DNA from 4 places in the Priestia sp. 53B2 genome. Region 3 is predicted to be linked to each of the others. Evidence: predicted binding sites of a transcription regulator. Region 3 holds the regulator's gene; each other region holds the start of a gene.

Region 1 (7,776 bases), on a different contig from region 3:
CTCATCTGTTCTGCTTTTCCCGCAGGAGTCTCCGCCTTGCCCTCCAATCAACTGCTAGAAAGACCTCCCCTCAAGAAACCTACGTTTACCATAACAAAAAAACGAACCACTAATCAAAAATCTCGATCAATGGTTCGTTCTTCACTTCGTCTAAAATGCTTTTGTCCCAGCCTCTTTCTTTAATTTATGTATGAATTATAAAACGATTCATACGAATACGTAATCAAATTGTTTTCTTTTGCAAAACACTCAATGGAAATAGGAAATAAGAACCCGTATTTTTTTAAAATTGCAATATTTTTTTCGAATTGCTCGCAGTCGCTTTCTTCAATCGGCCGATGTTGAATCGCTTCAATCACGGCAATTATTGTCTGAAGGCTACTAATGACTTGCAATGCTTCATCGAGTAAGCCATTATATAAATGGTCTGTACAATAATCTGGATTTAATAATTCATCAGGATTAAGCTTATCTACAGATACATACCGAGGTAACAAGTCATAGCAAAGCTGTTCAGTCAACTCTTCTATGTAATTCTCCATTTCTGGTGGAGCTGCTTGGGCAATTTTCATGGTTACCCCCCCTTTTTTCTCTTAACTTATGTCTCTTTATTTAGCATAACATAAACATAAAACGAGAACTTCAGGTAGTTATTTCCTCCTAATTATTTACAAGTTCTTTTAAAAGATTAAAGGATATTTACTAGTATGTAAGGAAGGGATTAAATATGAGTATACACAGCCAATGGCTAGAAAATAAAATCGCAAAAAATGATGCAGGGCAAACAATTGAAGATTATTTAAAAACGAAATGGCGTATTCCTAAAAAAACGTTGCATCAGTTTCGGATGAATAAAAATGTCCTTATAAACGGTGAGCCTTTTCCATGGAGAAACACTCTTAAGGAAAATGATAGAGTTTCACTTCCTTTTTTTGAAGCAGAGCCTAATGAAATAACACCTTACAATGTTGATATAGAGATTTTGTTTGAAGATGAGCACGTACTAATCGTAAACAAACCAATAAACCTAGATACTCATCCTTCATCAGAGCAAGACCAAAAAACTCTTTTAAATGCTGTAGCTGCTTATTTTCAAAAAATAGGCCTCAAAACAAAGCCTAGACACGTTCACCGTTTGGACAGCGATACATCAGGTGCTATCTTATTCACGAAGCATTTTGTAGCAAGCTCTGTGTTTGATCAGCTGCTGGCTGAACGTAAAATTAATCGGACTTATATTGCCCTCGTCCAAGGAATCATAAAAAAAGAGGACGGCATCATCAATGAACCCATTGGACGCGATCGTCATCACGCTACAAGAAGAAGAGTATCTAGAACGGGACAAGCTGCCAAAACACGTTATCGGGTGTTAAAACGCAATACAGCAAAAAACGAAACGCTTATTGAACTTTCGCTCGAAACCGGACGCACTCACCAAATTCGTGTTCATATGAGTCACATCGGCTATCCATTACTTGGTGATACTCTTTATGGAGGAAAGAGATTAAAAGAGCAGCAGCAAGCTTTACATGCCATTAAGCTTTCTTTTATACACCCGTTTACACATCAGCGTGTGTCAGCTGTTGCACCTCCAACTCAGCAAGTCTTTTTGCCTTACAGCAAGTTGTTTTCCTATTAAACATAAAAGAGAGGTTAGGACACAACCAGCTAAGGGCAAACAAATAGAAGAAGTGCGCTGAACCGCTTGAGATACCTACATGAAACCTGGGTTCACCATATCAATAAAAAAATCCGAACGAGTTGAATTCTTTATCAAGAATCTCAATTCATCGTTCGGATTTTCCTTTAACTAAAATACTTTTGTCCTAGCCTCTTTTTTTCTATTGAATTTTAAACTGACGAATCAAGTTCGCCAATTCTTCACTAATCTCTTGCAGATGTTCAGCTGATTGAGAAACAGTAGAAATAGCTCTAATTTGTTCTTCTGTAGAAGCAGTAATTTCTTCAGTTCCCGCTGCTGATTGCTGTGCAATAGCTGCTATGCTTTGAATTGCCGCTACCACGTCTTCCTTATGCTCATCGATACTGTCCATGCTGCTTGTCACATGTTCGACAGCCGCCGCCACTTGTTCAATCGTAGTTGCAATTTCATGAAAAGCTCGTTCTGTATCTCCTACCACAAAGTCTTGAGACTTTGAAAGCTCTTCTGTACGGTTGCATTCTTCACGCGCAGCAGCGACTTCCCCTTGAATCGCTGCAATCGTATGGCGAACTTGTTCAGTGGCCTGAGAGGACTGTTCAGCAAGTTTTCGCACTTCTTCAGCTACTACCGCAAATCCTTTGCCATGTTCTCCTGCACGAGCTGCTTCAATACTAGCATTTAATGCAAGTAAATTTGTCTGATCTGAAATACTATTAATTGTGAAAATAATAGATTCAATTTTTTTCATCTTATTTGTTAACTCTTCCATTACAGCTTGAACAGCGTGAATCGTTTGAGACGATTCAGTAGTTTGGTTGCGAAGGAGCTGCATCTGTTTTAAACCTTTTTCATTGATGCTTACAGCTTCAATCGTCATTTTATTAATCTGTGCATTTTGTTCAATGACTTCTTCAATTTGCGAAGATAAACTCATCGTTTTATGATTAGTAGTGTCAGCGTCAGAAGCTTGCTGCGTGGCACCGCTGGCAATTTCATGGATAGCCCGGCCGATTTCCTCACTGGATGCAGTTGCTTCTTCAGATACGGCACTCAAGTCTTCAACAGACGTTTTTACTGTCTTAACAGACGTCTGAACCGTTCCAATCAATGTTTTCATTTTGGCTACCATATCATTAAATAAATGAGTAAGCTCACCAATTTCATCTTTTGATTTCGTCTTCACCTGAACCGTTAAATCGCCAGCTGTTACTTTGGCTACTTCATTTTTCAAGCGGCGAATCGGATTAGTAATGATTCTTGAGAAAAAGATGGTTAGCACCATTGATAATAAGATGCCAATTAACGCAATCCAGACAATAACAGTCAGTAAATGATGAGCGCTTGAGAGCATTTCATTATAAATAAAGGCATTTCCTATCTTCCAATTCGTCCCTTCGAGAGTATCATATGCCATCACTCTCTCTTCACCTTGAAAGGTATACTTCATGAAATCTCTATTTCGGTATGCTTCGTACATTTTTTTCATAAATGGCTGATTCATTAAATTTTTCCCAGCTTCTGTTGGATGAACGAGCGCTGTCCCATTTTGATCAAATAAAAATGCATACCCACCGTGATTTACTTCTGCTTTACCTACAATGTTTTTTAATGCATCTAAGTCTAAATCAGTAGCTATAACGCCCAGCACATTTTTAGTATCTGGATCTAAAATAGCCTTTGCAATTGTCACGACCGTCTTTTTTGTTGCTGCATCTTCATATGGATCCGTATAAATAACCTCATTAGGTGATTCTACCGCTTGTTTGTACCATACCCTTGAAGTCGGATCATAGTTTGAACCAAACTCTTGTTTAGGAACAGAATACATTCCTTTATTTTTAGTGCCTATGTATTCAAGTGCTAGGTTTGGATACTTTTCTTTAAACTGTGTAAACTCTTTTTGAACTGTGTTCCATGTAAAATACGGATTTTTCTCTTGGTTTGTTTGATCTCCTTCCTGCTTAACAAAATTAACAATTACATCGTTTTCACTATACGTCAGCAAAGAACGACTATACATGTCTAAGTACGTATGAATGGTTTCTTTTAACTCTTTCACTTGACTTTGAGACTGAACTTCTACATCTTTTTCTATTTGCGTTTTGGTAAATTGATAAACAGCCCCTGAAACAACTAATAATAAAATAGCTATAAAAATACTAAAAAATACTACGAGCTTTGCACTTAACCTCTTCATTCCCTCACCCTTCTACAAAAATCTTTATATTACTAATAACGGCTTTTCATTTTCATTTTTGAAGAAGTTTTTGTGATTTATTTCAAATTCCCGCAAAATAAAACCAGCGCATCCTTTCATAACGAAAGAACGTGCTGGTCTTATTTTTGCTTTTTGTATGCATCAGGTTCAATATGAACAAGCGTATCTTTAATTTGATGCTCATCGTTCATCATATGTTCAATTTGATCAGCAATTTCATGGCTTTTGATAACATTTAAATGGGGATCTACTTTAACAGTTACATCAATCACGACTTGATTACCAAGCTTGCGCGCTTTCACATCTTCTACTTCTTTTACACCTTCTACAAGCTCGATGCTTTCTTTGTAGTGCCCTAACTTCTCTTCGTCGAATCCGTCTGTTAAGGAATGAGCCGCTTCTTTAAAAATCTCGATGGCTGTTTTACAAATAATAATTCCCACAGCAAAAGCAGCTACCACGTCCAGCCAGGGCAGGCCGAACTGTGAGCCGAAAATTCCCACAACAGCCCCTATACTCACAAGTGCATCAGACAAATTATCTTTAGCAACCGCATATAAAGACTGGCTATCAAGTTTTTTAGCAAGCTTAATATTATATCGGTAGACACCACCCATAACAGCAGCCGCTCCAAGACCTACCCAAGCAGCCAGTAAATTAGGCGCTTCAGATTTGTCCATAAATAACGACTGACCCGCATCGACCAATACTTCTAGTCCGATGACCATCATGATAAAAGAGGCAATCAGTGAAGAGATATGTTCCGCTCTGGAATGTCCATAGGGATGATCATTATCGCGAGGTTTTTTAGAGATTTTTAAGCCGACTAAGACGGCAATTGATGCAATAATATCTGTAACATTATTAAGACCGTCGGCTTTTAATGCAGAGGAAGCGGTGACACCCGCAATGATAAGTTTACATGCTGATAAAAAGATATATGATAAGATACTAACCCAAGCGCCTTTTTGGGCTTGCTCATAGTAGTTCTCCATCCCATCCACTCCTTTATTCAAAATAAGCAAACTTAGTGTAACAAATGGATTTCGTGTGGGTCTATAGAAACATTATTGGCTGCTAACATACAAATAGAGAATGTTAAACTCTTTAGCTTTCTGCAAAACAAGTTGCCTTTACTCAACACTTTAAACGTTTAAGATCTTTCTAAATGTGGCACTTCATGTAGAAGGACCCTTTTTTAAATCGCCCTGTAAAATTGTTTACTATTTTTTAAAGGGTGTGATTTTTATCACAGCTGAAGCTATTTATTCTTGTTACACTAACATTGTGAAAAACATCACAAAATAAAATTCAAAGGATGATACAAATGAAAACACAATTTACACCAAAAACACGAAAAGTTGCCGTTATCGGAACTGGTTTTGTTGGCTCAAGCTACGCTTTTTCAATGGTGAATCAAGGTATTGCCAATGAATTAGTGTTAATCGATATGAACAAAGAAAAAGCAGAAGGTGAAGCACGCGATATCAATCATGGAATGCCATTTGCCACACCGATGAAAATCTGGGCTGGAGATTATAAAGACTGTGCTGACGCTGATTTAGTAGTTATTACAGCGGGCGCTAATCAAGCTCCAGGGGAAACACGCTTAGATCTAGTTGAAAAAAACGTTAAAATTTTTGAATGCATTGTAAAAGATATTATGAACAGTGGATTTGACGGCATCATTTTAGTAGCAACAAATCCAGTTGATATTCTCGCACACGTTACACAAAAAGTATCAGGATTACCAAACGAACGGGTAATTGGTTCAGGAACGATTCTTGACACAGCTCGCTTCCGCTACTTGTTAAGCGACTATTTCGAAGTAGATTCTCGCAACGTCCACGCTTATATTATGGGGGAACATGGAGATACGGAATTTCCTGTTTGGAGCCACGCGCAAATTGGCGGTGTGAAGCTCGAACATTTTATCAATACTGCCGCTATTGAAAAAGAACCGGATATGCAGCATCTATTCGAACAAACCCGCGATGCGGCTTACCATATTATTAATCGAAAAGGAGCGACTTATTACGGAATTGCAATGGGGCTTGTACGCATTACCAAGGCTATTTTAGATGATGAAAATTCTATTTTAACGGTATCTGCTTTATTAGAAGGACAATACGGTATTTCTGATGTGTATATTGGCGTACCAGCTATCATTAATAAAAACGGCGTGCGTCAAATTATTGAATTGAATTTAACTCCTCACGAACAGCAGCAGCTCGAGCACTCTGCTAGCATTCTTAAGCAAACTCGCGACAGAGCTTTTGTGTAACATCTAAAGATTTTTGCGGGGGACTCCCCCGCTCCCTTGTTTTAAATATGTAGTAGAGGTGTATGAATATGACGTGGACTCAGGTATATAATCCGTTAAATAATATTTGGCTTTCTGCACTAATTGCACTCATCCCCATTATCTTTTTCTTTATTGCTTTAACTCTTTTGAAATTAAAAGGACACATCGCTGCCGGTATTACGGTGCTTCTTTCTATGATTATTGCTATTTATTTTTATGATATGCCTGCCTCAATGGTCTTAGGAGCCACTGGCTATGGGTTTCTGTATGCACTTTGGCCCATCAGCTATATTATTATCGGCGCGGTGTTCTTATACAAGCTAACTGTCAAAAGCGGACAGTTTACTACCATTAGACAATCTATTATTTCAATAACCGATGACCCCCGCTTGCAAATGCTGCTTGTTGCTTTTTCCTTCAATGCTTTTTTAGAAGGGGCAGCGGGATTTGGAGCTCCAATTGCCATTACAGCAGCGCTTCTAGTTGGACTTGGGTTCAAACCGTTAAAAGCGGCGGCGCTATGTTTAATTGCTAATACAGCTTCAGGAGCATTTGGCGCCATGGGGATTCCTGTCATTGTCGCGGGACAAGTATCTGGCATAGATCCAAAAGAAATTGCTCATTTTCTGGGCACGCAGCTTCCGATTATTTCTTTTCTTATCCCTTTTTTACTTGTCTTTATTATGGATGGGATAAAAGGATTAAAAGACGTATGGAAAGCAACGAGCATCACAGCCATTTCCTATGCACTGACACAGTATTTAACTGTTACATACATCGGACCTGAACTTCCAAATATCACATCTTCTATTGTGAGTTTGCTTGCTCTTGCTTTTTATATTAAACGAACAAGCCCAGCAACAGCTAAAAGCTTCAGCCTGTCACCAAAACAGATTTTAAAGGCTTGGTCTCCTTTTATTCTATTAACGATACTCGTTACGGCTTGGAGCATTTCTTTTGTCAAAACGATGCTTGAGCATATGAACCTGCTTATTAACGTCCCATTTTTACACAATCACGTAATTAAAGCAGCGCCTTTAGTAAAAGATCCTACTCCTTACGCTGCTGTCTTAAAAATAGATGTATTTGCAGCAACAGGTACAGCAATTCTTATTGCTTGTATCCTTTCAGTTTTCTTGCTTAACGTATCGCCAAAAGTAGCATGGATCACTCTTTTGGAAACCGTAAAAGAATTATCAAGACCTATTATTACTATTATGATGGTCATTGCTTTTGCCTTTATTTCAAATTATTCAGGACAGTCTTCTACACTTGGATTGGCGCTTGCTACATCAGCTGCTTATTTTCCATTTTTATCTCCATTTCTTGGCTGGATTGGCGTATTTCTAACGGGGTCTGTCGTATCAAATAATGCGCTGTTCGGCAACTTGCAGCTAACTACAGCTCAGCAAATTAATGTCTTGCCAATTATTCTTGTAGCGGCCAATACTGCCGGCGGCGTGATGGCTAAAATGCTTTCTCCTCAATCAATTGCCGTCGCTGCCGGAGCAGTGGGACTGGCTGGAAAAGAAGGTGAACTGTTTAAATACACGCTCAAATACAGCATGGGATTTTTGATACTAGGAGGAT
Region 2 (7,776 bases), on a different contig from region 3:
CTCCGCCGCGAAGATGCGTACCTCCATTTCCGCCCACGTAAATTTCCCAGCCGCCGTCAATTCCAATAAAGCCAATATCTTTAATACCTGACTCAGCACAGCTTCTCGGACAAGCAGATACAGCCATTTTCACTTTATGAGGCGTCCATAGTCCTTCAAATTTTTTCTCAAGCGCAATTCCAACGCCCATTGAATCCTGCGTGCCAAAACGGCAAAACTGTTCGCCGACGCATGTTTTCACCGTCCGCAGCGACTTACCGTACGCGTAGCCAGAAGGCATATCTAACTCTTCCCATACGCTAGGCAAATCTTCTTTTTTAACACCAAACAAATCAAGACGCTGACCCCCCGTCACTTTTACGAGCGGAATTTCATATTTATCAACGACATCTGCAATTTTTCGTAAATCTTCGGCATTTGTGACGCCTCCGTACATGCGAGGAACAACAGAATACGTGCCGTCTTTTTGAATATTTGCGTGCATGCGTTCATTCACAAATCGTGATTCGCGTTCATCAACGTATCCGGTTGGATTCACCATACCTAAATAATAATTTAGCGCCGGACGGCATTTCGAACAGCCTTCTTCATTATTCCAGCCAAGTACATTCATAACTTCACGCGTATGTGAAAGGCCTTTTGCTTTAATCTCTTCGACAACTTCATCTCGTGACAGAGTCGTACAGCCGCAAATCGCTTCTTTTTGAACCGCCGCGTCAAAGTCAGCGCCAAGAGTATGCTGAAGCACTTCCGCTACAAGCGGTTTACATCCTCCGCAGGAGCGAGAGGCACTTGTACAAGCTTTGATTTCATCAACCGATGAGCATCCTTGGTTTTGTATAGCTTCCACAATCGTACCTTTTGTTACGCCGTTACAGCCGCAAATAATATCATCGGCGCTCATGCTTGCTACTAAGCTTTCACCCGTATTACCGCCAGATGGCTGTAAAATCGACACTTTTGCGACATCGGATACATCTTCTTGCTTTTGAATCATTGAAAACAGTCGATTTCCGTCGCTGCTGTCTCCAAAAAGAACGGCTCCTACGATTTGATTCCCTCGCAAAACAAGCTTTTTATAAATGCCGTCTTGTTCATCGAACACTTTGATCGCTTTTTTCTCTTCGTCTTCCGTGAAGTCTCCTGCGGAGAACACTTCAACACCTGATACTTTTAGCTGTGTTGATAAAACCGACCCTTCATAAGGCACCTTTTCTGCACCGCAAATCGCTTTTGCTAATGCTTTTCCTTGTTCATACAGAGGTGCCACCAGTCCGTATACCATTCCTCTATGCTCTGCACATTCTCCAACTGCGTAGATGTTTGGGATATCCGTTTGCATATAGTCATTTACAACAATTCCTCGATTTACGTTAAGTCCCGCTTCTTTTGCAAGCTGAACGTTTGGTTTAATTCCAACCGCCATCACGACTAAATCAGCTTCTAAAAACGTACCGTCTTTAAAAGATAATCCTTCAACTCGCTCATCGCCGACGATTTCCGCCGTTTGTTTTTCAAGCAAAAACTTCATGCCTTGTTTTTCTAATTCGTTTTGAAGCAATTTGCCGGCTGTTGGATCAAGCTGGCGTTCCATTAAATACGGAGCTAAATGAATCACAGATACGTCCATTCCCAAATTTAACAGTCCGCGCGCTGCTTCTAATCCAAGCAGTCCGCCTCCAATAACCGCTGCTTTTTTATACTGCTGAGAAGCCTGCAGCATTTCATCCGTATCTTTTATATCTCGAAAAGCCGTAACTCCTTTTTTATCAGAGCCTGGAATCGGAAGAATAAAAGGAAGAGAGCCCGTTGCTAAAATTAACTCATCATACGATTCTATTCTGCCGCTGTTTGTCGCTACTTCTTTTTTTATCGAATCGATACTAGTAACCGTTTCGCCCGTATATAATGTAATATTGTTTTCTTGATACCAGTTCCAATCGTTTAACGTAATGTCTTCAACATTCGTATCTCCTTGCAGCACTTTTGATAGTAAAATACGATTATAGTTCGGATGCGGCTCGCTTCCGAAAATCGTAATCTCAAACGCTTCGCTTGAAACCTTCAATACTTCTTCAATCGCTCGAACTCCAGCCATTCCATTTCCAATCAATACGAGTTTCTTTTTTTGCATCTTCCATTCCTCCCCTGGCGTCTATACCTGCTTGTTTCAAAGATATATTTTCTATGCATCTTTAAAGATACATTTAAGATATATGAATTTTCTGAATCGTTCAACTTATGTGTTAGATTATCTAACACAGTTATGGTATGTATGCGATTCCATTGCTTTAACAGCAAGCAAAAAAAATAAGTGATCTAATTACGTTTTAATTTGGATCATCCTTTGCATTTTATTTTGTGATGTTTTTCACAACATTAATTTAGCAAGAATAAATAACCTGAGCTATGATAAAAATCACTCCTAAATGTTGATAAGCCAAAAATAAAAATCTCGAAAGTTCTTTATAAAGAACTTTTTAAACAAACCGTTCTTTATAGTATTTACTATCACTCTCATATTCTTTATAATGAATATATAGACCTTTATAAAGAACAGAACAGAGAATTAAAATGCCACTCGTAAACATAAAAAAATTTTGGACTCCTTTAGAAATCTTTGGCTTTAAGCTTTATAAGGGTAGAGATACAAAAAACTACTACTATAAAACGAGGAAAAGTCATAATCTAATAAAATTATAAAAAACAAGCCCTATTTCTTTTGAAATAGGGCTTGTCTTTTTATTTTCCCGTAAACCAATTCACAACGTACTCTCCCCACACTTCATTTCCTTTTTTCGTTAAATTACCGCTGTCTTTATTTATATACTCTCCTAAATGAAACGGCCAAATGAGCGAGTGATTCATATAATATACCCAGTTTGCTTCAGAAACTCCCCTGATCGCTTCTACCCCTTCTTCATAGGACTCGGTTTGTGAAATATATGGCTGTGAGGGCTGAATCATAAGGGTTTTTTTCAAATCTTTGAGCTGATGAATCAGCTTGTCTGTATTTTCAAGCGTATCATCTAGCGTAAGATGCTGATAATTATTTTTAAGAGGTGCCTCAAACAGAATAATGTTTGGCTGAAGTTGATCAATTTGATCGGCAATATGTGAGGATAAAAGCTCATCCGTTGTTTGGCTGCCGTATGAAAGTGTTTTAACCGTAAATACATCACTTCCATATGTAGCTGCTAGCTCTTTTTTTAACTGCTGAGGCCACCCTGCTTCCTTTGCGGATGTGGCAACCACAAGAGTCAGAGGCTTTTTATTTGCGATAGATGACTGGATTTGCTTTGTGATAAAGTCTGGAAGATTTTTTGTATAAGCAGATACATCGGAAAACTGTTTTTCTTTATGTACAACAGCAGTTTTTACTTCACTTGCCTGCGCTTCCGTTTGCTCCTGCCAGTGCTGCGTCCCCGCATACATCACTGCCCCGCACAAAACAGCCGCCGCCACATTTACCCCAACAATCGCCTTCATTCAATCTCCCCTTTACCCATTTTTAAAAACCAACTATATTCTCTCCACCAAACTCACATTCAATAGAATAAACAAAAGGACAAACACAAAAATACTTCACTGAACCTGCCCTAAAAGGTCCACCTATCCGGATGAGACCAGCCCGCAAGGGAGGGTCTCATCCGGATAGGTCTAGCAACTCTACCATCACCGCTCTTCCGTGATGGTAGAGTTGCTACATCGATAATAGATATAAAAATAATTATAGATTAGTAGAATTTGGAATGGGGGACCTTTCGTACGTAAAATCTCTACAAATAAACGTATACTTCGCATATTTCCTAGCGAAACGTGAAGTTTCCGGGGAAATTACGTCACGTTTCTTAAAAAGAAAACATAATGTACGTTCATTCGCACATATAATCTTCCCCTTGTACAGTAGAGATACCGGCGGAATACAGCAAAAACGCGTTTTTGAAAAAGGAATGCTACATGCAAAAAAGCTCGTTTGATCAAATCGCTTCATCTTTTCATCCATTAATTGTGTCGATGATTAAAAAATTTCATATTTACAAAGACTACGACGAATATTATCAAATTGCGTTGATTGGTTTATGGAGAGCGTATCAAAAATTTGACGAAAGCAAAGGATCTTTTTCTGCTTATGCCTATACAACCGTGCGGGGTACGATCCTTTCTCATTTAAAAGGCACCATTTTATACGAAGAACGTGAAACACCGGCTGAGCAGAACCTGCTTTCACTAAACGAAGATCCCGCTCTTCCCGTTCCGCTAGAAAGTGACATCATCAAGCAGCATATCGAACACTTAACGGGAAGAGAAAAAATCTATGTAATCGAACATCTGCTAGAAGGATACTCGTATAAAGATATTGCCTGCAAATACGGAGTCTCTACGGGAGCCGTTAAAAACTGGGGAAAAGCAGCTCGCAAAAAGCTAAAGGCCTCACTTCTTAGGGAGTAAGAAAAAGAGGAAGCTTATGATAAGCTTCCTCCTTCCGTTCATATGTGTAGTCCAAACGATTGTTCATATGTAGGACAAATTTGTTTGATAAATCGAACGCATTATGCAAAGACAAGCGGACTTTCTAAACAATAATTGCGAATAACAGCCGCTCTGGCCAGCTTTTTTTCTAAACTATAATAAGAGAGCTTCACTGGAATGAACGTTCCGTCTTTGAAGTGAATCAGCATGGAGGTTGGATTAACTGTAGCAAGCGTATGTGTAGTATGAACGTGAGAGGAGAAAATCCAGGCGCAGCTGTAGTCATTGGGCGAAGATGTGGGAAACGCAATAATCGCTTGTGAACGACTAATGACAAGAGGTGTAAGCTGTTTATAGGGAAATAGTTTTCGAACGGCGGCGATGGACCCTTTAAACGTACTTAATTCTCGAATGCACGCTTCTTCTAATAATTGCTTACACGTCTTGCTTAGCATGTATTCTCCTGCTGCATCTAGCACCTTTGTGCGGTGAATAGGATCATTCACTGGAATTAAGGCTTTTGTCGTCAAACCAATTTGATAATTTTCAACATTTGTCATACATCTACCCCCTTTTGCTACTTTATAACTATTCTATACTATCGAAAAGGGGAAAATCTAGTCTTTTTTTCTTATTATTTTAAATATTTTGAATATATTTCATATCCAAAGAAAAAAGCGCTGGTTTCAGCGCTTTTTGTCTTAGATAAAAATGTCTAAAATAAGAACCATCGCAAACGCTGCAAATGATAGAATCGTTTCCATCACTGTCCACGTTTTTAACGTTTGAGCCACTGACATGTTGAAAAATTCTTTGATTAACCAGAAGCCAGAATCATTTACGTGCGATAGCATCACAGAACCTGCGCCTGTTGCTAGCACCAATAGCTCTGGGCTTACGTTTGGCATGGTTGCTGCAATTGGTGCTACAATACCTGCTGCTGTTGTCATTGCTACTGTTGCTGAACCAACTGCTGCACGAATTAACCCTGCAATCACAAACGCTAGCACGATAGGAGAAAGATGTGCATCTTGAGCAAAGCCTGCAATCGCGTCACCTACACCGCTTGCTGTTAAAATTTTATTAAAACCGCCGCCTGCACCGATGATTAAAATGATCGAAGCAACGGGTCCAAGACATTCGTTTGTGAATTTTAATAAATCATCTTTGTTGTACCCTCTTGCAAAACCGAACGAATAAAAAGCAAACACTAGCGAAATTAACAGCGCAACGATCGGACTTCCGATAAAGTTTGTTACGTAGCGAATCGTACTTGTTTCTGGATAAACAAACCCGGTAATTGTTGCTAAAAGCATTAATAGTACCGGTAGTAAAATCGTAAATAACGTGATTCCGAAGCCAGGAAGGTCTTTATGCTTTGACTCTGTGAACTGCTCCATAATTTCACCCGTTGGCTCTACCTGAACACGGCGTGAAATGAACGATCCGTAAATCGGACCCGCCACGGCTGCAGCTGGAAATGCCACAACTAATGAATACAAAATCGTTTTACCTAAATCTGCTTTAAAGATATCCACCGCTAGCATCGCTGCCGGATGCGGAGGTACTAAACTGTGAACAACTGCTAAACCGGCAATTAATGATAAACCGATTTTAATAAGTGACGTACCCGTATGCTTGGCAATTACAAACACAAGCGGAATTAATAACACAACACCAACTTGGAAAAAGACAGGGATACCGCAAATAACGGCTACAACCATCATTGCCCAGTGTACGTTCTTTTCACCGAATACTTTAATTAACGTGCGGGCAATACGCTCGGCTCCGCCTGACTCTGCCATCATTTTACCTAACATCGTTCCAAGACCAAGAACAATCGCGATAAATCCTAAGACGCTCGCTACTCCTTCTTGGAAAGCCGTTACGATATCAGGCAGCTTCATTCCTGAAATAAGACCCATAAACAAAGCCGCAACAATTAGCGCTACGAACGGATTTGTTTTAAACTTAGCAATTAAAAAGATAAGTCCGACAATCGATACAATCGCATACAGCAAAAGACTTGCTTCATGACTTAATCCGAATACTGAATTCATATGTTCATCCCCTTAGTGTGACCATTTTTCACGTACGTACATCCAAATAATGTATACGCTTTCAAATATTTTCTAAAGTGAACGCACCTCGTACGTTCACTTCTGCTTATTTACTTAATAATTCAACCGTTTCACGAAGCGTTGTTTTGGCTCCAACGTTTCCAGGGAAAATGATGTACGCAATGCCCGGAAACTTGCTTTCCTCTCCCGTTACCCATACCGGAATGCCCGGCTTGATTTGTCCAGCAACCGTCGCGCGCTTTACAGATAAGCCGTTTACGCCGATATCACTTGAGGTAATGCCGCCTTTTGCGACGATAAAGTTTGGACGAACGTTTAAGCGGCGAACAATGCTTGTAACCGCATCTGAAATTTTTACCGATAATTTAAGCTCTTCTTCTTTTTTGCCTTCGCCAAGATCTAAGCGCTCGCGTCTTGTATACACAGCTACCGTTTGACCTTTAGAAATAAGCTTCTCTGCTTCATTGATAATACGGTTCACTTCTTCTTCAAACTTTTCAGGTTCTAAGACAAGATGACAATCAAATTCAATAAATTCAATGAAGCTGCATTTCTTTAATTCTTCTAACTGCTCTGTTGTTTTTTTAACATGCGAACCAACCATAATTAATCCGCCGTTTGACGACTTTTCTTTGATAAGCTCTTCTTTTGTTAAAAGGTCTTTGTCGCTCACGCCGCCCATTACTTTTGTTAGAGCCGCAGCGCTTCGATACATAAAATGCTTTCCAAGCTTCATCGCGCGAAGAAGCGCAATCGTCACAACTTTTACGTCCACATAGTCCACTGCGTTCACGATTACTTTGTTAAAGTCTTTCACTTCCATTAATTGATTTGTAATCGTCACTAAATCAAGTGCACGAATGCTCTCGAGTGAAATATACGTCGTATGACTTGCTTTGAATTTCCCTTCGGACTTTTCTTCTACCCATTCGCCTAAATGGGATTTACTGTAGCCAAACGTACGGTCTTTTGCAAATTCCGTTTCTCCTGCCGGCACTAAGTAGTCTTCATCTTGCACGTAGTGAATGTTATCAATAGTGAATCGTCCGCCTTCTTTAAAGAAAGGAAAGATAACTTCACCGTCAAGCACTTGATTGGAGTGCTGTTCAACCGTTTTCTTTAACACTTCTGTTTCTAATGGGTAGTGACCGCGAAGAGTCGAATCACCTCTGCTGATAATTAAAAACTCTTTATTTACTTCAGCCGCTGCCTCTGTAATAAC
Region 3 (7,776 bases):
GAAGCTCCCCCTTAAAACTCAGTTAAGCCTTGAGTTTAGTAAGTTTTCCAGTAAACATAGTACTATCTTAACAAATTTTTAAAAAATCTGAAAATATTAACGCACGCAAAAAAGCGACCAAGTACTCACTTGGTCGCTTTTTCAGAGAGGGCAGTGATTACATCATGCCGCCCATTCCACCCATGCCGCCCATGTCAGGCATTGCAGGAGCTGCGTTTTCTTCTGGCTTGTCAGCAACAACTGCTTCAGTTGTTAAGAACATAGCCGCTACAGAAGAAGCATTTTGAAGAGCTGAGCGCGTTACTTTTGTTGGGTCAACGATACCAGTGTCTAGCATATTTACCCACTCGCCAGTTGCAGCGTTAAATCCAGTTCCAACTGCTTCGCCTTTTAGACGCTCAACGATTACTGATCCTTCTAAACCAGCATTGTGAGCAATTTGACGTACAGGCTCTTCAATCGCACGTAATACGATATTGATACCTGTAGCAGTGTCACCGTCAGCTTCGATGCTTGCTACTTTATTATAGATATTTACTAATGCAGTACCACCACCAGCTACGATACCTTCTTCAACCGCAGCACGCGTAGAGTTTAATGCATCTTCAATACGTAATTTACGTTCTTTTAACTCAGTTTCAGTTGCCGCACCAACTTTAATTACAGCTACGCCACCAGCAAGTTTTGCTAAGCGCTCTTGTAATTTTTCACGGTCAAACTCTGAAGTTGTTTCTTCAAGCTGAGCTTTGATTTGGTTTACGCGTGCTAGGATATCTTCTGCGTTTCCTGCACCGTTTACAACTGTTGTATTTTCTTTTGTTACAACAATTTTAGAAGCGCGACCTAATTGATCGATGCTTGCTGTTTTTAAGTCAAGACCAAGCTCTTCAGTGATTACTTCTCCGCCTGTTAGGATCGCAACGTCTTGTAGCATTGCTTTACGACGATCACCGAAACCAGGAGCTTTAACAGCTACAGCTGTAAATGTACCGCGAAGTTTGTTCACAACTAATGTTGCTAAAGCTTCGCCTTCTACGTCTTCAGCGATGATTAATAGAGGCTTGCCTTGTTGAACAACTTGCTCTAATACCGGTAAAATTTCTTGAATGTTACCGATTTTTTTGTCTGTGATTAAGATGTATGGATCATCTAATACAGCTTCCATTTTATCTGAATCAGTTACCATGTAAGGAGATGCATATCCACGGTCAAACTGCATACCTTCTACCACTTCTAATTCAGTTGTGAAACCTTTTGATTCTTCAAGTGTGATAACGCCGTCGTTACCAACGCGCTCCATTGCTTCAGCAATTAATTGACCTACTTCTTCGTCAGCTGCTGAGATAGCCGCTACTTGAGCAATTGAATCTTTACCTTGAATTGGTTTAGAGATTGCTTTTAGTTCTTCAACCGCTACAGTTACTGCTTTTTCCATACCTTTACGGATACCCATTGGGTTAGCACCAGCCGTTACGTTTTTAAGGCCTTCTCTGATCATTGCTTGCGCTAAAACTGTTGCAGTAGTTGTACCGTCACCAGCAACGTCGTTTGTTTTGCTAGCAACTTCGGCTACTAATTTAGCACCCATATTTTCAAATGCGTCTTCTAATTCGATTTCTTTTGCAATTGTTACACCGTCATTTGTAATAAGCGGTGAACCGAATTTCTTTTCTAATACAACGTTACGACCTTTTGGTCCAAGCGTTACTTTTACAGCATTTGCTAATGTATCTACACCACGTAGCATTGCGCGACGTGCTTCTTCGCTAAATTTAATGTCTTTTGCCATGTTCTTTGACCTCCTCAAGATGTTCTTAATAATCTATTTTTTACGTATGATAAGTTTGTGGTTAAAATTAGCCGATTACAGCTAAAATATCGCTTTCGCGTAAAATTAAGTATTCAGTACCTTCGTATTTCACTTCAGTACCCGCATATTTTGAGAAGATGATACGATCGCCCGCAGCTACTTCTAAAGCTACACGCTCACCGCTTTCTAATACTCGACCTGTACCAACAGCAACAATTTTACCCTCTTGTGGCTTTTCTTTTGCACTGTCCGGTAACACGATACCGCTTGCTGTTTTTTCCTCAGATTTTACAAGTTCAATCACTACGCGATCACCTAATGGCTTTAACAAGTGAAACAACCTCCTCAAATAATATGTTTGCATTTTTATTAGCACTCAACATCAACGAGTGCTAACACAATTATTATATTAAAACAAAGTGGGTTTTTTTTGCAAGTATTAAACAAAAAAAATTTAAAATTTACGACAACTACATATAATAGTCTTAGATTTCGACGATTTTGAGAAATAAAGCATTCTTTTCTCTGTTCAATAATATGTATGTTACAATACGAGCAAGAAGAAATTACTAACTTTACAGTACTTCTTCGACATATATACATAAAAACCTTTTAAAGGAGTATAGAAGATTGGAAAAACGTTATTGGTATGTTATCCTCACCTACATCCTTATGCAGTTTTCAGGAGTTGTTGGTATACCGCTGTTAAAATTAACAGGTATCTTTGAGCAATATCCAGTTCGAACAGCGAATGTCATGCTTTTGACTTATTGGACCATCATTAGCTTTATCCTTGGTTTACTTGTTGTCTTACTGCTGCTGCGCCGTGACATGTCCATGCGTATAGAACATGCGGGAACAACGGTAACTGTTGTCTGGTCAGTCCTTGGGGTGTTCCTGGCTATGGCTGGTCAAGCTGTAGCAGGTATGATTGAGCACTCTCTTGGCATTACCCAAGTATCTGAAAACACACAAAATATTGTTAATCTTGTTAAAGCAACGCCGTTCCTCATTGTGGTTACGTCTGTTATTGGGCCAATTCTAGAAGAGATTATTTTTCGAAAGATTATTTTCGGCTCTCTTCACAAACGATACAATTTCTTTATCTCTGCATTTATTAGTTCCCTTATTTTCGCTGCCGTACACTGGGATTTCAAACATTTGCTCGTGTATACAGCCATGGGATTTGTATTTGCATTCCTTTATGCAAGAACAAAACTAATTATTGTACCCATTATTGCACACGTGTTGATGAATACAATCGTTATTTTATCTCAAACTATTTTTGCAGATAAAATTATAGAAATGCAAAAGCAAGCAGAACAAATGCAGTTTATTTTTGGAGGCATGTTTTCATGAAGAATATCCCTTTAACACGAGGGTTTATTTATATTATTATGGGGATTTTATTTACCTACCTGGCTATTCAAAATGCTCAGGAAACCGTGTGGAACTTCCCTACGATCTTATTTGCACTCGTAGCCGCATTCGATTTCAGATTTGCGGTTCGCATCTTTATCTTGCACTATAAAATTAAAAAGTTGCAGCAGCAATATAAAAATCAAGATGATTCATCTAAATAAAAAAACCACTGTTTCAGTGGTTTTTTTACATACTAACATCTTCTCTTTCTTGCTCTGCCCTTGCCTTTAACACTTTGCGATACGAAATGCGGGAAATAATGATGCTGATTTCATACAAAATTAAGAGCGGCACTGTCACCATCATATGCGAGAGCAATTCCGGTGGTGTAATAAGCGCGGCAATAACTAGCAGTACGAAATAGGCATATTTTCGAATTTGAGATAAAAACATAGGCGTTATAATTCCTAATCGCGTCAAAAACATGACGACGACAGGAAGCTGAAACAACAGGCCAAAAGGCAGTGTGAGCTGCATTAAAAAAGAAAAGTATTCATTAATGCCAATCACTTGGTTTACATTCAGCTCATCAGAAACGCGCGTCATAAAATCGACGACAAATGGAAACAACACAAAATAAGAAAAAGAGACACCGCCGATAAAGAGAAAAATGGAAACAGGAATATATCCAAGCGTTACCTTACGCTCTTTTTCATATAAACCAGGACTAATAAATGCCCAAAGTTGATACAGTGCAACAGGAGCTGCAAGTACACAGCCGATAATAACAGCAAACTGCATATAAATCTTAACTGGATCTGTTAACCTAAATGCATTCATCGTTAAATTTTTTGCCTCATCAGCATGCTGTAAATAGACAATAACCTTATCCGCTATAAAAAAGCCGCCAATTGTGGCAATGACAAAGAAAAATAAAACAATTAAAATGCGCTTTCGCAGCTCTCCTATATGATCATATATTGACATTTCTTGTTCGGTCATACTATGATCACCCTTTTACTCTTTGTCATCTACTTGACGCTGTTTATCTTTTTCACGATCTTCTGATGCACCACTAGCGGCATGCTTAAACTCTCTAAGCGTTTGCCCGACTGACCTTCCTAGCTCCGGTAACCGTTTCGGTCCAAAAATAAGCAGTGCTATAATCGCAATAATAATCCAACTGCCTGCTCCAATCCCCATATTCCCACTCTCCTTATTAATTTAGACTTAAGGAAATCGTAACACAGTCCACCTTATTCAACAGGATAATTTTTCAAAAAATAGACAAGCGACTGTAATTCTACAGCCAGATCAATATGATGCAGTCGAATCTCATCCGATACGTTTAAGCGTGCAGGAGTGAAGTTTAGAATCCCTTTAATTCCGCAATTCACTAAACGATCGGTAATTTGCTGAGCAACAGCGGCAGGAACGGTTAAAATCGCTACTGAGATATCATCACTCATATAATCTTCCAATTGGTCAAGATGATAAACCGGCACGTCGCCTACTTTTGTACCGACTTTATCTTCTATCACATCAAAAGCGCACTCGATTTTGGTGTTATTATTTTTAATAAAATTATAATTTAAAAAGGCCGTTCCCAGATTCCCTACGCCAATCAGTGCTACTTTCGTTACTTCATCTTGGTCTAACGTTTTACGGAAAAATGTAAGTAAATAATTCACATTGTAGCCGTATCCCTTTTTCCCTAATGCTCCAAAGTAAGAAAAGTCCCGACGAATAGTAGCAGAATCTACTTTCACTGCCTCACTTAACTCTGCTGACGAAACACGCTGTTTACCAGAAGCATGCAAGTTTTTTAAAAAACGATAATAAAGCGGCAATCGTTTAGCCGTTGCTTGTGGTATTTTTAATTGTTCAGTGTTCACGTTGTACCCCCTCAGTTCATGTATGTCATTACTAACATTTTCAAGTCACATTGCATTACCTTTCACAAAGCATCAACCGCTTTGAGGTAGCGCTTCCAATTCTCTCTCTTTTCTCTTGTTATATATATACTCCGCTTCACACCCCGACGACTTTTGTCTATCCAGCACTACTTAAAGTCGGTAGCTAGAACGAAGCAATTAGCCCTTCAAAGGATCCGTTTGTTAGTCATGACGGGTTTTCTACACCCATCATATATAAGTTCAGAGATGCACTTATCTCTTATTTTAACATAGTATCCTGTATAAAATGTGCAGGTAAAATCATTTTATTTCATGAATCAAAACATTCGCTTCATCATTTGTCCTTGTCCCTCTACAAATTACAAACGTTTGTAGGAAGAACTTGTAGTTGAAAATATGTTAAAATACACTATGGATATACTACTAGAGGTGAAAAAATGATTATTCTACAATTGAACGGTATTACAAAATACTATGGGGCAGAACCCATTTTATCGAATATAAAGTTAGAAGTACAATCAAAAGACCGCATTGCCCTAGTGGGACGAAACGGTGCTGGTAAATCAACTTTATTAAAAATTATTGCTGAGCAGCTTTCTTATGACAGCGGAGAAATTATTAAACCTAAAGGTGTTTCCATTGATTATATGGGACAAGATACAGTTCTTGAGTCAACACTCTCCATATGGGAAGAAATGATGACGGTCTTTGCTCCGTTAAAGAAGATGGAAAAAGAATTACGTACGCTTGAAACAAAGATGGGCGATCCAGACATTTTTAATGATTCAGTTCAATACGAAAAACTAACCAAAGAGTACGATCAGCTTCAAGTAACGTTCAAAGATTTAGGTGGCTATCAATATGAAGCGGATACACGGTCTATTCTTCACGGTTTCCGTTTTTCAAACTTTGACTATAGCACCCCTATTTCCTCCTTGAGCGGTGGACAAAAAACGCGCTTAGCTCTTGCAAAACTGCTTTTAACAAAGCCAGACTTGCTTATTCTCGATGAGCCTACCAACCACTTAGATATTGAAACTTTAGCATGGCTGGAACAGTTTCTGCAAGGGTATGAAGGAGCTATTTTAATTGTTTCACACGATCGTTACTTCCTTGATAAAGTCGTAAATCAAGTGTATGAAGTCACACAAAAAACAACGGTGAAGTACACGGGCAACTACTCTAAATACCTTGTACAAAAAGCAGAGCGATATGAAAAAGAGTTGCGTCAGTACGAAAAGCAGCAAGATGAAGTCGCAAAACTGAATGATTTTATTCAGCGAAACATCGCCCGCGCATCGACTACAAAACGTGCGCAAAGCAGACGTAAACAGCTCGATCGAATGGAGTTAATAAACCGACCTAACGAAGGTGAAAAATCAGCTAGTTTTTCGTTTGAAATTGAGCGTCAAAGCGGAAATGAAGTCTTAAATCTTGAAAACGTGTCTATCGGATATGATGAACACAAATATATCGTTCAGCAGGCAAACCTTCGGATTAAAAAAGGTGAAAGCCTTGCGTTGGTTGGCCCTAATGGAGTTGGGAAATCTACGTTATTAAAAGGTATTGTGGATAAACTAAGCTTCAAGACTGGAACCATTTCCTTTGGCTCAAACGTAATGGTTGGTTATTACGACCAAGAGCAAGCCAATTTAACGTCTAATAAAACCGTTTTAAATGAGCTTTGGGATGACTATCCATCCAAGCCTGAAAAAGAAATTCGTACAGCTCTTGGAAATTTTCTGTTTTCAGGTGATGATGTACTGAAAATCGTTTCCACGCTTAGCGGTGGTGAAAAAGCACGTTTGGCTCTTGCGAAGCTTATGCTTCAAAAAGCTAATTTCTTAATTTTGGATGAACCTACTAACCATCTTGATTTAGATAGCAAACAAGTACTCGAGAATGCATTAATTGATTACCCAGGGACTCTATTATTTGTTTCACATGACCGTTATTTTATTAATCGTATTGCAAACAAAATAGCAGAGCTATCTTCTGAAGGGGTAGAAGAATTTCTTGGAGATTATGACTATTATGTAGAAAAGAAAGCAGAAATAGAGGAAATCAAAGAATTAGAAAATATAAAAGCAAACGAAGAACGTACGGTAAAAGTAGATAAACAGTCCTATAAACAAGATAAAGAACAAAAGAAATTGATGAGGCAGCGAACACGCCGCATTGAAGAAATTGAAACTGAAGTAAACAAATTAGAAGCCGCACAAGCCGAGAATGAAGAACTTCTTTGTGACCCTGAAATTTATCAAAACCACGAAGAAGTATCAAGACTAAACGGTGAAAATGAAAAAATTTCTTCACAGTTATCCACATTAATGGAAGAGTGGGAAGAATTACAGCTGCTTCTAGAAGAATAGCCTATATTTTTTCGTATCTATTCGCCCTATTTACTTGTTCATGCGCTTTAGAACAAGCTTTATCCACTCTGTGAATAAATCGTGGATATCTGTCTGATTTTCATAATTAAAACTTGTTGATAACAGGTCCGTGTACTGAGTGCACGGACTTTTCCACATAATTATCCACAGTCAATTCTAAATTTATTGAATATTGTTGATAAATCATTTTTATCCACAAAAAAGACGAATGAGAACTAAATCTCATTCGTCTCTTACTCTTCCAAGTCCAAACCGGGATTTGCATTTAATGACATATCTGAACGTTTTCCTTGAG
Region 4 (7,776 bases), on a different contig from region 3:
TTTTGATTAGTGGTTCGTTTTTTTGTTAGGATGAACATAGTTTTCATTTGTTTAGATTCTTCTAGTAGTTGATTGGAGAGCGAGACGAAGGATCCTGCGGGAAAAGCGGAACAGATGAGACCCCGCAGGAGCGCAAGCGACGAGGAGGCTCAGCGGCCGCCCGCGGAAAGCGAAGTCTTGCACGGAAATCAACTACGGTGTCATAAGCCGTTTAGCTCATGTATCCCATTTGTTCGTCTTTAGATTGGATTCATTTGGTTATATCCCAACCTCTTCTTTTACTTCCACATATGTTCAATTTCTTCAAGTGACTTTCCTTTTGTTTCCGGAACCCACTTCCATATAAACAAAAATGAAGCGAGACACATAACCATAAAGAATAAAAATGTAAAAGATCCTCCAGCTTTGTTCCAAAGGATAGGGAAAAACTGAGATACAAACCAATTAGCTACCCACAAGAAAAACGTAGAAATAGACATTGCATAGCCTCTCGCGTGATTAGGAAAAATTTCAGAAATCACAACCCATACAACCGGTCCCATAGAAATATTAAAAAGAAATAAATAAAAAACAATAAGTAAACTAGTAGTCAACCCTTCAGTACCTTGAAAATGAAACCCAAAGGAAACGAGAAGCTGCGTAACGGCCATACCAGCTGTGCCAATAAGCAATAAAGCTTTGCGGCCAATCCGGTCGATAAGCCACATGGAACAAAGAACGCCTAAAAAGGCAGCCACACCAATCATAGACGTAACAAGGAGCGATAAATCTCCTCTAGCTCCAGCTGCTTCAAAAACTTGCGGGGCGTAATAAATAATGGCATTAATTCCGACAAGCTGTTGAAAGGCTGCAAGTAGAATACCAATAAGCAGCGCTTTTCGAAGACAGGCCTCTTTAAAAAGCGAAAGAGAAGCTGGTTGATTTTCTTTTAACGATTGCTCAATATGATACAGCTCTTGGCGTGCAATGTGTGTACCATTGATTTTAATTAAAATGTCCATAGCTTCTAAAGTGCGGTTTGCTTTTACCAGCCACCTCGGACTTTCAGGAACAGGAGAAAGAATAAGAAGAAATAAAAGAGCTGGAATACCAGAAGCACCGATAATGTAGCGCCATCCCGTGGAATTCTGCCAAGCGTCTTCCCCAATAGATAAAATGTAGTCATTTACAAAATAGACAGAAACAATCCCAACGGCAACAGCAAATTGGTATAGAGAGCCTAAGCGGCCACGCATGTGCGGAGGGGCTATTTCAGAAATATAGGTAATAGAAAGAACAGAAGCCATACCAATGCCTAGTCCTCCAATAATTCGAGAAATAATCACAAAAGAGATGGATGAAGATAGCGCTTGCATAATTGCGGATACGACAAATAAAGAAGCTGCTAAAAGTAAGATGCTTTTTCTACCGAATCGATCACTCAGTTTTCCCGAAGCAAGTACCCCAACGGCACCACCGAGCAGCAGACTAGATACAACAAAACCTACCATCGTTGGACTAAGATTAAAATGTACTTTCATCAACCCAATAGCTCCTGAAATGACGGCTGTGTCATAGCCGTAAAGCAACCCTCCAAAAGCAGCTGCACATGAAATGAAAATCACGAAAAATAGATTTCCTTTTTGCTCCTTATACTCGTCAGAAGTTACTTTTACTATCCCCATATAAATTCCTCCTTTGAATCACCGTCACTATTTCAATTAAAAAAACGTTATACGTAAAACGTTTTCATAAAAGATGTTATTATGTTAAACTAAAAATTGTAAATAATCAAACTATTTTTCAACTTTTATATGAATTATGTACGTTTTGTTATCAACCAATAGGGAAGAAAAAATAGGGGGAAGAGAAATATGGCGTTTATGCAATGTGATTTTTTTTCAGAAGTATTGCAAATAAGTACTTCAATGAACGTTTTGATACCGCAGCAAACAAAATCTCAAATTGGTTTACAAACCAATACAAGAAGTGAGAAACACCCTACGCTCTATTTATTACACGGTCTTTCTGATGATCATACGATATGGATGAGAAGAACTTCGATTGAACGCTACGCATCAGAATTAGGACTTGCAGTTGTAATGCCAAATGTAGATCGCAGCTTTTATAGAGATATGGCTTATGGAAAGAAGTATTGGACGTTTGTAACAGAAGAACTTCCTCACTTGGCTAGATCATTCTTTCCGTTATCGGAAAAAAGAGAAGATAATTTTGTAGCTGGCCTTTCTATGGGAGGGTACGGCGCGTTAAAATGGGCGTTTCGCAAACCACATCAATTTTCTGCAGCTGCCAGTTTATCAGGAGTGATGGACGTTGAAGGGCTTGAAGGGCGAGGAGAAGTTCAGTTCTTAGATTATCCTTTGATTTTTGGCATGCCCCCTGTTATTAGACCTGAGGATGATCTTTTCTGGCTGCTTGAAAATCGCCGGCGCTATGGAGAAGTGACTCCGTGTATTTATCAATGCTGTGGAACGGAAGATTTTTTATATCAGGAAAATAAACGTTTTTCCGAGCGTTGTAAGCAAGAGCCTATTTGTTTTACATATGAAGAAGGAAAAGGAAGTCACGACTGGGCATATTGGGATCAAAAAATTCAAGATGTGTTAAAGTGGCTGTTTAGTGAAAAGTAGGGAAGGTAGTTTTCAGTGGTGCCGGCTTCTAGTAATATAATAAAGAAAAATGTTTACTTGGTCGATAGACTAAAAGGAAATGGGAGTCGGTACGAATGGGGAGAAAAAAAGTCACGATTACAGAAGTAGCAAAAGAAGCGGGTGTTTCATTAGCTACGGTATCAAGAATCTTCAATAATAAAGAAGGTAAAATTAAAATTAGTGAAACAACTAAACAAAAAGTGCTAAAAGCAGCAGCTCATTTGGGGTATCAGACGAATCCATTTGCGGCAGCTCTTCGGGCCCAAAAAACAGGGATTATCGGGATATTAATTAGAGATTTAAAAGATCCGTTTCTAATTGAACTATTAAAAAAGGTACAGCAACAAGTCCAAAGTCGAGGGATGGACGTTCTTATTGGACACACGGATTACGAAGAAACAACGGCTGAGCGTCAATTAAATGTTATGATGAACCATTGGTTTGATGGGGTCATTTTATTAGACTATGTAGCTGCTCAGCATCCGTTTGTAGATGTATTAAAACAATATCAAACGCCTTACGTTTCTCTTACAGGAGACGCCTCTTCTGCACTTTGGCCGATTGTACATGTAGATGATGCGGTGGGAATGCAATTAGCTGTTGCTCACTTAACGGACCTTGGTCATAAGAATATAGGGTTCGTTGGAAAAGCTGTAAGCGAAGTCGAGCACCGTCTGTCTCTTTTTTATCAGTATGTACCGTCAGCAAACGCAAAGTTTGTGAAAGAAGATATGAATAACTCAGATGAACTATATCAGTTTATAAATGAGCTAGCTCATCATCCAGAGCCTCCAACTGCGCTTATTTGTGCTACGGATTACATCGCCCTGAAAGTGATACACTGTGCGTGGCAAAATGGGCTTCACGTTCCATCAGATTTGTCTGTTATAGGGTTTGATGATATTACTGAAGCTAGTGAAGCGCATCCTCCACTAACAACTATCCGTCAACCGATGGGAAAAATGGCTGAAAAAGCAGTAAACCTCTTACTTCAGCAAATTCAGGATCAGCAAGAAATAGATCAGATACAGTATAAAATGGCACCTATATTAGTAGAGCGTGAGACCACAAAACGTATGAATTGATAAGGAATGTATATACTATTCCTGAAAGTGTGAGACAAAAAGTCCACACTTTTTTACATTAACCATTGCGTCCACTTCCCTCTTTCTTATACACTGTATGCTGTAGGGGAAAAAACCAAGCTTTAATATGTTTGGAGCGATTTGATGACACAACAAAAATTAGATAAATATGAAATTATGGACGTTAGCTTACTAGCAGGTAAAATTATGTTAGAAAGCGGGGCAGAAACGTATCGAGTAGAGGACACAATGATGCGGATTGCAGCGTCTTACGGTATAAAAAAATCCCACAGCTATGTGACGCCAACAGGGATTATGTTTTCACTTGAAACGAAAGAACCGACGAAAACGAAGTTAATTCGTATTTCCGAACGAACGACAGATTTAAAAAAAGTAACCATGGTAAATAGCGTCTCAAGAACAATCAGTCAAGGAAACATCTCCTTGGAGGAAGCGTATGAAATGCTACAAGAAATTGAAGCAACAAACGTAGCTTTTCCACTATGGGTTCAACTTGCAGCTGCATCCATTTCTAGCGGATGCTTTTTAATCATGTTTCAAGGTTTATGGACGGACTTTATTCCAGCTATGTTTTCAGGAGGTCTCGGATTTTTAACCGTGGTGTATTTCCACCGTCTTATTCCGATTCGCTTTTTTGCTGAGTTTACCGCTTCGTTAGTTATTGGACTTTTATCAGCTCTTTTAGTCGCTTCAGGAGTAGGCACGCAAATTGATAAAATTATTATTGGGTCCGTTATGCCACTCGTTCCTGGCTTATCCATTACCAATGCAGTGCGAGATTTAATGGCGGGACATTTACTGTCTGGATTATCAAAAGGAGCAGAAGCGTTTCTGACGGCATTCGCTATCGGTGCAGGTATTGCCATTGTATTTACACTTCTATAGAAGGGAGGCATCATATGCATATCGTAGAGCAGATAATTACAAGTTTTATTGCTTCAGCAGCATTTGGGATCATCTTTAATGTTCCACGTGAATCATTATTAAAAAGTGGCTTTGTCGGAATGATTGGCTGGCTCATTTACTATTTGCTAACGTTCTATGGCGTAGATGAAATTCCAAGCACAGTTGCATCGGCCTTCTTTATTGCTATTATTAGTCAAATTTACGCAAAAATTTATCGAACGCCGATCATTATTTTCACCGTAGCAGGTATTATTCCGCTAGTTCCGGGAGGAACAGCATACGATGCCATGCGTAACTTTGTAGAAAATAACTATAATGAAGCGATTAGTCTTGCAGCAAAAGCCTTTATGATTTCAGGTTCAATTGCCATTGGTATTGTGTTTTCTGAAGTCATCAACCAAATCATTCGTCAGTCTAAATTAAATGCCAAAGCAAAATATCGACCATAGAGAAGCAAGCTCAAATTAGAGCGTGCTTTTTTTATGAAAAAATAAAGAGATCCTTCACTTTTTTGTCACAAGAAAGTCACGTTTTAGTCTAAAAACGTTCAAAAAATGTACGTGCACAGCTAAAAAAATAGACTATACTATGTAAATAGAAAGAGAGATATTACATATGTATGTGAAACATTGAGCATATTTCTCGAATTATTATGCTCAATGTTTCACAATGTAAGTAAAAGATGCTCAGAAATGAGCAAAGTATGTATGGAAATGATGAATGTTCTTATATATGAAAGGAGAAAGAAGATGGATACAGTTATACTATCACGTATTCAATTTGCATCAACGACGCTGTTTCATTTTATCTTTGTACCGCTATCTATAGGTCTTGTCTTTTTAGTAGCGATCATGGAAACGATGTACGTAGTAAAAAAAGGTGAACAGTATAAAAAGATGGCAAAGTTTTGGGGGCACTTATTCCTGATTAACTTTGCTGTCGGCGTCGTAACAGGTATTTTACAAGAATTTCAGTTTGGCATGAACTGGTCAGAGTACTCACGGTTTGTAGGAGATGTATTCGGTGCGCCGCTTGCTATTGAAGCACTGCTAGCATTTTTTATGGAGTCCACTTTCCTCGGACTGTGGATTTTCGGGTGGGATCGTTTGCCTAAATGGCTGCACTGTCTATGTATTTGGCTTGTTAGTCTAGGTACTATTTTTTCAGCGTTCTTTATTTTAACGGCTAATTCTTTTATGCAGCATCCGGTTGGAATGGAGCTGAATAATGGCCGTTTAGAAATGAATGACTTCTTTAAATTGTTAACAAATGGTCAGCTGTGGGTTGAATTCCCTCATACCATTTTAGGTTCGTTTGCAACAGGCGCCTTTTTTATCACGGGTGTCAGTGCCATTATGCTCTTGAAGAAAAAACATTTGGCTTTTGCCAAAAAATCATTTCAAGTTGCCATTATTGTAGGGTTAGTTTCAGGTGTGGGAATTGCGTTATCTGGTCATGAACAGGCCGGATACTTAGTTAAAACACAGCCGATGAAAATGGCCGCAAGTGAAGGATTATGGGAAAACAGCGGAAGTCCAGGCGCTTGGACGGTAACAGCAAATATTCACCCCGATGAAAAGAAAAATACGGGCGAAATCAAAATACCTTATTTATTAAGCTTCTTATCATACGGGAAATTTTCAGGTTCCGTTCCTGGGATGAACGAGCTGCAGGAGCAGTATACGGCGAAATATGGAGCAGGAAATTATATTCCACCCGTTCGGACAACATTTTGGAGTTTCCGCATTATGGCTGGTCTAGGTGGCGTATTATGTGCATTAGGCATTTGGGGCACGTACTTGCTTTCTCGTAAAAAACTTCAAGAGAGCAAACTATTTTTACGTATTATGACGATTGCCATTGCCTTTCCGTTCCTTGGAAGCTCAGCAGGTTGGATTATGACAGAGATTGGCCGTCAGCCCTGGGTTGTATTTGGCTATATGAAAACGGAAGATGCCGTGTCTCCTGGTGTAACAGCAGGTGAATTGCTGTTTTCTATTATCTCGTTTTCGTTCTTTTATTTAATTTTAGCTGTGATTATGGTGTTCTTGTTCGTTAAAGAAATTAAAAAAGGTCCGGATCACGATCACGAAGCACATACAAAAGTAGTATCAACTGATCCGTTTACAAAGGAGGGATACAATGTTTTCTCTTAATGAATTCTGGTATTTACTAGTATCCATTCTGTTTGTTGGTTTTATCTTTTTAGAAGGCTTTGATTTTGGGATTGGAATGGTGTCTCGTTTTTTAGGAAGAAACGACTTAGAGCGACGAGCTTTCATTAATACAATCGGTCCTTTTTGGGATGCAAATGAAGTTTGGCTAATTTCAGCAATCGGTGCTATGTTTGCCGCTTTTCCAAACTGGTATGCAACGCTATTAAGCGGGTCATATGTTCTTTTTGTTCTTCTGTTGCTGTCGCTGATTGGCCGCGGTGTAGCATTTGAATTTCGAGGGAAAGTTGAAAAACAAGCGTGGAAAAATGCGTGGGATTGGGTTATCTTCTTTGGAAGTCTTTTTCCACCGCTCATTTTTGGTGTCTTATTTTCAGCGTTAATGAAAGGACTGCCTGTTGAGCGCAACATGCAAATGAATGCCGGCTTTTCGGATATTGTTAATCTATATACCATAACAGGCGGCATTACGTTAACAATGCTTTGCTTATGGCACGGACTTATTTTTGCGACGATCCGTACGATGGACGATATTAGAGATCGTTCACGGAAGGTCGCTATGAAGCTTTTGCCTGTGAATGCCTTGCTGCTTCTTATCTTTTCAGGCATGACGTTTTTTGAAACAGATTTATTCAGTAATCATAGCCGCTTGATGCTATATACATTTTTCATCGGTATTTTCGTGTATTTACTAGCAGGATTTTTCCTTACACGAAAAAAAGACGGATGGGCATTTGCTATGTCTGGCTTAATTTTGATTTTATCAATTTCCTCTATATTTGCAGGGTTGTTTCCAACCGTTTTGGTTAGTTCAATCAATGAAAGCTATAGTTTAACGATTCATAATGCAGCATCAGGGAATTATTCCTTAAAAATTATGTCTTACGCTGCTATTGCATTACTGCCTTTTGTGTTAGGTTATCAAATTTGGAGCTACTA

What was found. Region 3 encodes Rex, which represses fermentation and respiration genes when NADH is low (regulators of the CRP and FNR family bind a similar motif). Its sites were predicted from a motif close to TTGTGAAATATTTCACAA; they were not measured.
Region 1: the regulator Rex is predicted to act here: its motif matches at 5,167-5,184, upstream of ACN6NE_RS13640 (L-lactate dehydrogenase).
Region 2: the regulator Rex is predicted to act here: its motif matches at 2,360-2,377, upstream of nirB (nitrite reductase large subunit NirB).
Region 4: the regulator Rex is predicted to act here: its motif matches at 5,316-5,333, upstream of ACN6NE_RS10740 (cytochrome ubiquinol oxidase subunit I).

What each region holds. Positions count from the first base shown of each region.
Region 1 covers NZ_JBLZXA010000018.1:39,136-46,911, reverse strand. The annotation lists gene ACN6NE_RS13665 (hypothetical protein) at 1-51, opposite strand, end outside; gene ACN6NE_RS13660 (DUF5365 family protein) at 180-572, opposite strand; gene ACN6NE_RS13655 (RluA family pseudouridine synthase) at 728-1,639, shown strand; gene ACN6NE_RS13650 (methyl-accepting chemotaxis protein) at 1,842-3,860, opposite strand; gene ACN6NE_RS13645 (cation diffusion facilitator family transporter) at 4,001-4,876, opposite strand; gene ACN6NE_RS13640 (L-lactate dehydrogenase) at 5,209-6,165, shown strand; gene ACN6NE_RS13635 (lactate permease LctP family transporter) at 6,228-7,776, shown strand, end outside.
Region 2 covers NZ_JBLZXA010000020.1:509,038-516,813, reverse strand. The annotation lists gene nirB (nitrite reductase large subunit NirB) at 1-2,134, opposite strand, end outside; gene ACN6NE_RS16735 (SGNH/GDSL hydrolase family protein) at 2,743-3,489, opposite strand; gene ACN6NE_RS16730 (sigma-70 family RNA polymerase sigma factor) at 3,961-4,452, shown strand; gene ACN6NE_RS16725 (competence protein ComK) at 4,554-5,033, opposite strand; gene ACN6NE_RS16720 (GntT/GntP/DsdX family permease) at 5,175-6,533, opposite strand; gene ACN6NE_RS16715 (four-carbon acid sugar kinase family protein) at 6,640-7,776, opposite strand, start outside.
Region 3 covers NZ_JBLZXA010000014.1:3,006-10,781, reverse strand. The annotation lists gene groL (chaperonin GroEL) at 158-1,789, opposite strand; gene groES (co-chaperone GroES) at 1,857-2,141, opposite strand; gene ACN6NE_RS12215 (CPBP family intramembrane glutamic endopeptidase) at 2,441-3,169, shown strand; gene ACN6NE_RS12210 (YdiK family protein) at 3,166-3,393, shown strand; gene tatC (twin-arginine translocase subunit TatC) at 3,419-4,174, opposite strand; gene tatA (twin-arginine translocase TatA/TatE family subunit) at 4,190-4,375, opposite strand; gene ACN6NE_RS12195 (redox-sensing transcriptional repressor Rex) at 4,429-5,067, opposite strand; gene ACN6NE_RS12190 (ABC-F family ATP-binding cassette domain-containing protein) at 5,526-7,460, shown strand; gene tsaD (tRNA (adenosine(37)-N6)-threonylcarbamoyltransferase complex transferase subunit TsaD) at 7,715-7,776, opposite strand, start outside.
Region 4 covers NZ_JBLZXA010000009.1:306,110-313,885, reverse strand. The annotation lists gene ACN6NE_RS10770 (hypothetical protein) at 69-206, shown strand; gene ACN6NE_RS10765 (sugar porter family MFS transporter) at 279-1,664, opposite strand; gene ACN6NE_RS10760 (alpha/beta hydrolase) at 1,854-2,630, shown strand; gene ACN6NE_RS10755 (LacI family DNA-binding transcriptional regulator) at 2,726-3,736, shown strand; gene ACN6NE_RS10750 (threonine/serine exporter family protein) at 3,881-4,642, shown strand; gene ACN6NE_RS10745 (threonine/serine exporter family protein) at 4,657-5,112, shown strand; gene ACN6NE_RS10740 (cytochrome ubiquinol oxidase subunit I) at 5,413-6,819, shown strand; gene cydB (cytochrome d ubiquinol oxidase subunit II) at 6,806-7,776, shown strand, end outside.